Regions from separate parts of the Rugamonas sp. FW305-51 genome, predicted to be linked through region 3. Evidence: predicted binding sites of a transcription regulator. Region 3 holds the regulator's gene; each other region holds the start of a gene.
The links. Region 3 encodes sigma-54, which starts transcription at its own class of promoters, with help from an activator protein. Its sites were predicted from a motif close to TGGCANGNAANCTGCTTT; they were not measured.
Positions count from the first base shown of each region.

Region 1 (2,201 bases), on a different contig from region 3:
CAGCTGCTCAGGCGGCCCGCCTGCGGCGCTGGCCGAGCGCCAGGCCGGCGAAGCCCAGACCCATCAGCGTCAGCGTCGCCGGTTCGGGGACAGCCGCAAAGCTTTGCGATGAATCCACCTTCAGGAATGGCACGCCGCCCGGGTCTGGCGCCGTACCGTCCCACATGGTGTCCGGGGTGAAGAAGGACGGCACGTTGGTGGTGCCGGTGAACTTGTCGAGGAAGATGCTGTTGGTGGTGATGTCCAGGAACAGCGGGTTGACATAATCGATCATGAAGCGGGAGTCGAACGAACCCGTGCCCACCGGCCCGCTGGCCGTGAAGCTGGCGTCGTGGAACACCAGGTGTCCGGACAGGATCAGGGTGCCGTCGCCGTCGGGATCGCCGCCGCTGGCGCCGCAGCCCACCGACGTGACGCCGGCGCCATAGCAGGCCACCGTGCCGGCGCCATTGCCCGGTATGGCCTTGCTGGTGCCCAGCTGGTCGAAGAAGATGGCCACGTTCTGGACGCCCGCATGGCCCGGGTCCACATCCATGGCGGCCGACTGGCTGCCGGGCAGGGTGAAGTGGGCGGTGGTGGGGGTCTGGGCGTCCACCAGCTCCTGGAAGCGCACGATCTTGCTGATCTCGAACGTGCTGTTCAGCCCGGCCGGGGTGACCAGGGCCGGGATGTTGCTGTTGGTCATGGTGCCGATCACCATCTGGGTCCGCAGTTCCGTCAGGTAGGGCAGGGAGCCGCCCGGGCCCACCGTCAGGCCGGGGATGAAGCCGCTGGCCAGGCCGGTGTCGGTGACGTTGGTCCACAGGTCGGCATAGGTGGTGTAGATGCCGTTGCCGGCAGTGGACAGGCCGATCAGCGGATCGGCTACGGCGGCGGCCGGTGCCGCCAGGGCGGCGGCCAGCGCCGCTGCCGCGAGCGCGCCCGGCAGCGCGGTTGGATGGATGTTCATGTATGCCTCCAGGGAAAGTTGGGCCAATTGTTTTGTCGCAAAACCCGTATCCGGATTTTGTGTAATGTTCTGAGCAAAATCCCTGCCATCGGAATTTTTGTCCATCCAAACAAGGACTTGGGACGTTAGTCTGGATGGGGCCGCCTACCCTGGCGGCGGCCACTGTAAAGAAAACCGGCAGCCGTCCACCAGCGGGCCTATGCCGCGCCGGCCGGCCCCTTCAGGCGCCGGGCCGGTATCCCGCCCCACACTTCGCCCGCTTCGATGCGGGTATCCTTGGTCACCACGGCGCCGGCCGAGACGATGGCGCCGTCCCCGATCCACGCCCCGGCCATGACGACGGCGGTGGCGCCGATGGTGGCGCCGTCGCCGATGGTGACGCTCTTCAATTCCATGCGGCTGCCTTCGATGACGTGGGCGAAGATCACGGCGTCATGGCCGATGATGGTGTTGGCGCCGATGCGCGTCAGGGGCGGGTCGAGCAGCACGCCGGCGCTGTAGGTGTTGGCGCCCAGGCGGGCGCCCAGCGCCAGGTACACCAGCCGCAGCAGCGGCACCGGCAGGAAGTGGGTGCGGATCAGGGAGTTGAACAGCATCAGGTAGAACAGGATGTTGACGTTGGCGGCGAATTCGTCGCGCGAGCCGGGCGCTACCGGCCCTTCGCGCAGCGGCACGGCCAGCAGGAACAGACGGTAGGCGAGGAAGGCCCACAGGTAGGTCAGCACCACGCCGGCCAGCACCAGCAGCACGCCGCGAAAGTCGCCCAGCGGCAAGCGCCCCAGCAGCAGCGCCGTGCTGCCCACGCCCAGCAGCAGGATCAGGCCCAGCAGTGACAGGAAGCAGGCGATCTCCCCTGGTTTGATGGCGCGCATGGCTTACTCCTGTTGCGGCGCGGACGGCACGATCAGCGCCCCTAGCGGCAGGCGCAGCGAGCGGGCCGTGGGTGCGGCGCCGGCGCCAATGCGGCCCATGAACACGGCGTGCTCGAAGTCGTGCCGGCCGATCAGCTGCTGCGCCTGCTGTGCCAGTTCGCGCGCCCGCGCGTGCATGCCGGGCGCGCGCGAGAAGGGACGGCTGTCGCGTACGTAGCGGGCAAAGATCAAGGGCGTCAGTTCGGGCTGCAGCTGCAGGCCGTAGCGGGCGGCCGTCAGCCAGAAGCGCTGCATGGCGCGTCCGGCCGCCACGTAGTCGTCCGTCGACTGCGGCCGCTGGTCGGCCACCAGCACGAAGTGGGCGGCGCAGGCCAGGGCCG
Region 1 covers NZ_JBYSZG010000015.1:77,889-80,089, forward strand. The annotation lists gene AC3WOS_RS12825 (PEP-CTERM sorting domain-containing protein) at 8-949, opposite strand; gene AC3WOS_RS12830 (acyltransferase) at 1,147-1,821, opposite strand; gene AC3WOS_RS12835 (nitroreductase family protein) at 1,825-2,201, opposite strand, start outside.
Region 1: the regulator sigma-54 is predicted to act here: its motif matches at 1,020-1,037, upstream of AC3WOS_RS12825 (PEP-CTERM sorting domain-containing protein).

Region 2 (2,201 bases), on a different contig from region 3:
GCGGGTGTTGTAGCGTTCCGCAAAGGTGCGCTTGGGCGACAGGGGATCGGTGGTGTCGGTTTCGCCGGCACGCGGATCGCGCTGGAAGGTGGCCCAGGTCACGCCCAGCGGGTCCTGGGTGTCGTCCTGGCGCAGCCCGTTGGCGACAATGGTCAGCCTGGCGCCGGCCATGGGCGCCAGCGTCAGCTTGGCGTAGGCCTGGTCACGGCGGGCGGCGCTGTGGGCGCGGTAGCCGTCCGTGTCGAAACGCGAGGCGTCAAGCACATAGCCTACGCTGCCGGACTTGCCCTGCGCGTTCAGGTCCACCTTGCGCGCGCCGTCGCTGCCGCCGGTCAGGTTCATTTCGACCGTCGGCGCGCCTTCGCCGTCGCGCGTGACGAGCTGGATCACGCCGCCGGAGTGGTTGCCATACAGGGCGGAAAAGGGGCCGCGCAGCACTTCGATGTGGTCCGCCATGTCGAGATTGAAGGTGGCGGCCTGGCCCTGGCCGTCCGGCATGCTGGCCGGGATGCCGTCGGCCACCAGATGCACGCCGCGCACGCCGAAGGCCGAGCGGGCGCCGAAGCCGCGCGAGGAGATCTGCAGGTCCTGCGCATAATTCTGCCGGTTCTGCACCACCAGGCCGGGCACCGCCACCAGCGCTTCCGAGGCATTGACGCGGGCCTGGCTGTCGCGCAGGCGGGCCGTGTCGACCACGTCGAGCGCCGCCGGCAGCTCGAAGCTGGTGTGGCCGGCGCGGCTGCCGCTGATGACCACGACGTCGGCCACGGCGCCGGCGTCCGGTGCCTCGCCGGCGCCGGCATAGGCCTGCGGCGCCAGCGCGCTGCCGGCCGCGAACAGCGCGGCCACGGCGTTGAGTCGGAAGGGATGGTGTTTCATGTTGTTGTCTCCAAGCGGGTTGACGGTTCACGCCTGCTCCGGGCGCGGCGCGCACTGGCAAGTCTGTCCCCTGATGTAAGCAATTTACTTGCCATACGGCCATTGTGGGTATTCGCCCGTGGCACGCCGATTGCATAAGTTATCGCGCACGCGCGCGAACCCGCGCATCCGATAACAACCCGTTGAAAGGTCATCCCGTGAAAACGTCCACTTTATTCGCCCTGTTGCTGCTGTGCGCACAGGTGCATGCGGCGCCGTTCGCCTACGTGCCGAACGAGAAATCGTCCAGTCTCAGCGTGATCGATGTGGCCACCGGCACGGTGGTGCGCGAGATCGCAGCCGGCAAGCGTCCGCGCGGCATCGCCGCCGACCCGGCCGGGCGCCATCTGTACGTCACCGACGCCGTCAGCAACGCCCTGCTGGTGATCGATGCGGCCAGCGGCGCCACGGTGCGCAGCATTGCCCTGGGCAAGTCGCCCGAAGGCGTGAGCGCGTCGGCCGACGGCGCGCTGGTGGCGGTGGCGGTCGAGGAGAGCAACAGCGTGACGCTGATCGGCGCGGCCGACGGCCAGGTGCTCGCCGATATCAAGGTGCAAGGCAAGAATCCCGAGCATGCCGTCTTCAGCCCGGACGGGCGCTGGCTGCTGGTGAGCGCGGAGGAGGCCGAGCAGGTCGACGTGATCGACGTGGCGGCCCGGCGCCAGGTGGGCACGGTGGCGGTGGGGCGGCGGCCGCGCGGCATGGGCTTTTCGCCCGACGGCCGCCTGGCCTACGTGGCGTGCGAGCTGGTCAACACGGTCTATGTGATCGACATGGAGCAGCGCAAGGCGGTGGCGCAGATCGCGGCCGGCAAGAACTCGAACGGCATCGCCGTCAGCCCGGACGGGGCGCGGGTCTACGTCTCGAACGGCATCGACGGCAGCGTGATGGTGATCGATACGGCGCGCAATGCCGTGATCCATACCATCGCCGTCGGCAAGCGGCCGTGGAACATGGCGCTCACGGCGGACGGCGCTACTTTGTATGTGGCCAACGGGCGCTCCAACAGCGTCTCGGCGATCGACACGGCCAGCGCCGCCAAACGGGCCGACATCGCCGTCGGCGAGCTGCCATGGGGGGTAGTGATCCGCTAGCTGATCCGCCAGCTGGCGCCAGCCATGTGTCACACCTGTTCCAAACCTGAACAGGTGTGACAGTGCGGCGCTGGCGCAGCAGCGGCCCGCCGGCCTGCGATTCTTCGCTCCGGCACAGTGTCGCGGCCCTGCAGCCGGGCCGATTCGAGGTGCTGGCACGGTGTTTGCGAATAGGACCATGTGCCTTAC
Region 2 covers NZ_JBYSZG010000072.1:5,302-7,502, forward strand. The annotation lists gene AC3WOS_RS27245 (TonB-dependent receptor family protein) at 1-879, opposite strand, end outside; gene AC3WOS_RS27250 (beta-propeller fold lactonase family protein) at 1,077-2,012, shown strand.
Region 2: the regulator sigma-54 is predicted to act here: its motif matches at 999-1,016, upstream of AC3WOS_RS27250 (beta-propeller fold lactonase family protein).

Region 3 (2,201 bases):
GGCCGATCTGCAAATCGAGAAGCTGCGCGAGAACCAGGCGCTGTCCCTGTCCGGGGGCGAGCGGCGCCGGGTCGAAATCGCGCGCGCACTGGCGACCAATCCCCGCTTCGTGCTGCTCGACGAACCATTCGCCGGGGTCGACCCGATCGCCGTCATTGAGATCCAGCGCATCGTGCGCTTCCTCAAGGAACGCGGCATCGGCGTGCTGATCACCGATCACAATGTGCGCGAGACGCTGGGCATCTGCGACCGCGCGTATATCATCAACCAGGGCACGGTATTGGCGTCAGGCCGGCCAGACGACATCATCGCCAACGAATCGGTGCGTCGCGTGTATCTGGGTGAACACTTCCGTATGTAAGGTATGTAAGTAAAGCCATGAAACAGTCATTGCAACTGCGCACTTCGCAGCACCTCGCGCTGACCCCGCAACTGCAGCAATCGATACGCCTGCTGCAGTTGTCCACGCTGGAGTTGCACCAGGAATTGGAACAGCTGCTGACCGACAATCCGCTGCTGGAGCGGCTCGACGATCCGCTCGACCATTCCGTGCGGCTGCTGGCCGACGGCGCCATCAGCCAGCAAAGCGCGCCGGCCGAGGCGCCGCCCGAAGGCCCGCCCGGCCAGCAGCAGGATGCGCCCGCGCCGGCCGAGGCCGAGCCGTTCGAGGGCGCCGACGGCGACGCCGCGCCCGAGGGCGACATGGACTGGAGCGACGCCGGGCGCAGCAAGACGCCCGACGACGAGGACTCCCGGCCCCAGCTCGAAGCAAACCACTGCACCCTGCGCGAACACCTGATGGAGCAGATGCGGGTGACGGTGCTGGAAATGCGCGACCGGGCGCTGGTGGAAATCATCATCGACGCGCTCGACGAAAACGGCTACCTGGAAGAACCGCTGGAAGAAATCCTGGCCCGCCTGCCGGCAGAACTGGACATCGAGCCCGAGGAGCTGCAGACGGCCTTGTCGTTATTGCAAAGTTTCGACCCCGTGGGCGTGGGCGCCCGCAACGCCTCCGAGTGCCTGGCGCTGCAGATCAAGCGCATGCCGCACGTGCCGCTGGTGACGCGCCGCATGGCGCTGGCCATCGTGGAACAGCACCTGGCCTGGTTCGCCCAGCGCGACTTCAACAAGCTCAAGAAGGCCATGCAGTGCGACGACGAGGACTTGCGCGAAGCGCAGGCCGTGATCCGCCAGTGCAATCCGCACCCGGGCGCCGCGTTTGCCTCGGACGTGTCGGACTACGTGGTGCCGGACGTGATCGTCAAGAAGGCCCGCAACGGCTGGCAGGTCACCTTGAACAACGACGTCATGCCGCGCCTGCGGGTCAACGCCATGTACGCCAACCTGCTCAAGCAGGGCAAGGGCGAGGGCGCCATGGGGGCCCAGCTGCAGGAAGCGAAATGGCTGATCAAGAACATGCGCCAGCGCTTCGACACCATCCTGCGCGTGGCGCAAGCCATAGTGGAACGGCAAAAGAATTTTTTCTCGCACGGCGCCGTTGCCATGAGGCCCCTTGTGTTGCGTGAAATTGCTGATACACTGGGACTACACGAGAGTACTATTTCTCGGGTAACAACTCAGAAGTATATGCTGACCCCGCATGGCATGTTTGAGTTGAAATATTTCTTTGGCAGCCATGTCGCCACCGAAGCGGGGGGAGAAGCATCATCGACGGCGATACGTGCACTGATCGTGCAATTGACAGGAGCAGAAGACCCTAAAAATCCTTTATCCGACAGTAAGATTGCGGACATGCTGGGAGAACAAGGCATGGTGATTGCGCGACGAACTGTTGCCAAATATCGCGAAGCATTAAAGATCCCGCCAGTCAGTCTCCGCAAGTCTTTGTAGTTATCTGGTTCCTGCGCGCCCGGCCTGAAAGGGCAGCGCACTGACCGTAAGCGACATCATCTTTAGGAGTGTGTATGAATCTCACCATCAGTGGACATCATCTCGAAGTGACCCCAGCCATTCGCGAATATGTGCAGAACAAGCTGGAGCGCATCAAACGCCACTTCGATCAAGTGATTGATATTGCTGTCATCCTGACCGTAGATAACCTCACCGAGAAAGAGAAGCGCCAGAAGGCAGAGATCAATTTGCGCATGTCCGGCAAGACCGTGTATGTGGAGAGCCTGTCGCAAGACCTGTACGCCGCCATCGACACCCTGATCGACAAGCTTGATCGTCAGGTCATG
Region 3 covers NZ_JBYSZG010000041.1:23,269-25,469, reverse strand. The annotation lists gene lptB (LPS export ABC transporter ATP-binding protein) at 1-361, shown strand, start outside; gene AC3WOS_RS22465 (RNA polymerase factor sigma-54) at 379-1,854, shown strand; gene hpf (ribosome hibernation-promoting factor, HPF/YfiA family) at 1,929-2,201, shown strand, end outside.

Region 4 (2,201 bases), on a different contig from region 3:
CGCGCCCCGCGCCCTTGGGCGAGGCCCGCTTCAGCGCAGCACGCTGCGCGGACCGGGCCGGTGCCACAGACTGCGGGTGTAGGGACGGTCGTGGCCCGACAGAAACAAGGCCAGCTGCGTCATCCACTGCTCGGTCGGCATGGGTTCGACGCGCGGCGCCACCAGCAGCACGGGGATGCACAGGGCCATCAGCACCCGGCTCAGGGCCATATGGTTTTCCGTGCTGGCATGCCAGATGAAGACGGCCGCCACGGCCAGGCCCAACAGGCAACCGGTGACGGCCTCGGCTACGGAATGGGCCATCACGTACACGCGCGCGACAGCGATCAGCACCGCCACCAGGATGCCGGCCGCCAGCGCCAGCTGCCGGTGCGGCCCGTCCCAGCGCCGGAACGCCAGGTAGAACGCGACGGGAAACACGGCCGCGGCCCGCATGGCATGGCCGCTGAAACCGGCGAACTCCAGCGACGGCACCCCCAGGCCCCAGCCGATGAAAGCGACCTTGGTCAGCACCACCAGGGCCATGCCGATGCCAAACAGCACACACCAGGACAGCGTCAGCCGCCACGACTTGCCGGCCAGCAGCCAGACGGCGATGGCAACGCCGATCGGACCGGTCACGGCCAGACTGCCCAACACGCTCAAGCTTTGCCACCAGATCATCCACACCACCCAAGAAAATTGTTCCGTGCGCATTGCAGCGCAACATGCATTTAACCACATCGCCGCCATCGCGCGGAGCATTTCCGTGCGTCAATATTGCATAAAAATAGCAGTAAATGAAATACAGATTCTCTTGACAGGGATCAAGGCAAACAAGCATACTACATGCATGTTTAACTGCAAGGAGTCACCATGCTGTCACCAGCCCACCGCGCCATCGTCACCGCCACCGTTCCCATCCTCGAACAAGGGGGCGAAGCGCTGACCCGTCATTTCTACCGCACCCTGTTCCAGGACTATCCTGAAGTGCTGCCCTACTTCAACCAGGCCCACCAGCACAGCGGCCAGCAGCAGCGGGCCCTGGCGACGAGCATCCTCATGTATGCCAAGAACATCGAACGGCTCGAAGCGCTGGGACCGCTGGTCAACACCATCGTCAGCAAGCACGTGGCGCTGCGCATCCTGCCCGAACACTACCCCATGGTGGGCGCCAGCCTGCTGAAGGCGATCCGCGAAGTGCTGGGTGCCGAAACGGCCACCGACGCCGTGCTGGCAGCGTGGGGCGCCGCCTACGGCCAGCTGGCCGAGATCCTGATCGGCATCGAAGGCCAGGCCTACCAGGCCCAGGCGGCCGCGCCGGGCGGCTGGGAAGGCGCGCGCGCCTTCGTGGTGGCGCACAAGCGGGTGGAAAGCAAGGAAATCACCACCTTCGTGCTGCGGCCGGCCGACGGCCAGCCCGTGATGGAATTCCAGCCGGGCCAGTACATCGGCATCCGCGCCATGGTCGATGGCAGCGAACAGCGCCGCCAGTACTCGCTGTCGGCCGAAAGCAATGGCCGCGACTACCAGATCAGCGTCAAGCGCGAGCCGGGCGGCAAGGTGTCGGGCTACCTGCATGAGCAAGTGCAGGAAGGCGATACGGTGGAACTGTTCCCGCCGGCGGGCGCCTTCACGCTGGCCGACAGCGAGCGCCCCATCGTGCTGATCAGCGGTGGCGTGGGCATCACCCCCACCCTGGCCATGCTGGGCAAGGCCGTCAAGTCGGGCCGTCCCATCCACTTCATCCACGCCGCCCGCAACAGCGCCGTGCATGCCTTCCGCGACCAGGTGGACCAGCTGGCGGAGCAGCACGCCAACCTGCGCCGCTACTACATGTACGCCGAGCCGCACGACGCCCATCCGGCGCCGGACGCCGTGGGCCTGATCGACAGTGCCCAGCTGGCCAAGTGGCTGCCCGAAACGCGCGACGTGGACGCCTACTTCCTCGGCCCCACGCCGTTCATGAAGACGGTCAAGCAAGCCCTGCGCGAGCTGGGCGTGCCGGAAGCGCAAACCCACTATGAGTTCTTCGGCCCGGCCGCGGCGCTGAACTAAGCGCCGGCCAGTCCCGCCCCTTTTCCCTGGCCCATGCGTGGGCCAGGGAAGCACGGCTGCGCACTGCCGCGGCTGCCCGGGCAATGCCGTGCTGGCGAAACAAGTATGATTTGGCAATACTCGTTTATACCTGTTTTGGAGCGCACCATGTCCAGCTCGAATAG
Region 4 covers NZ_JBYSZG010000013.1:16,977-19,177, reverse strand. The annotation lists gene AC3WOS_RS11315 (phosphatase PAP2 family protein) at 31-696, opposite strand; gene hmpA (NO-inducible flavohemoprotein) at 856-2,037, shown strand; gene AC3WOS_RS11305 (CopG family ribbon-helix-helix protein) at 2,185-2,201, shown strand, end outside.
Region 4: the regulator sigma-54 is predicted to act here: its motif matches at 760-777, upstream of hmpA (NO-inducible flavohemoprotein).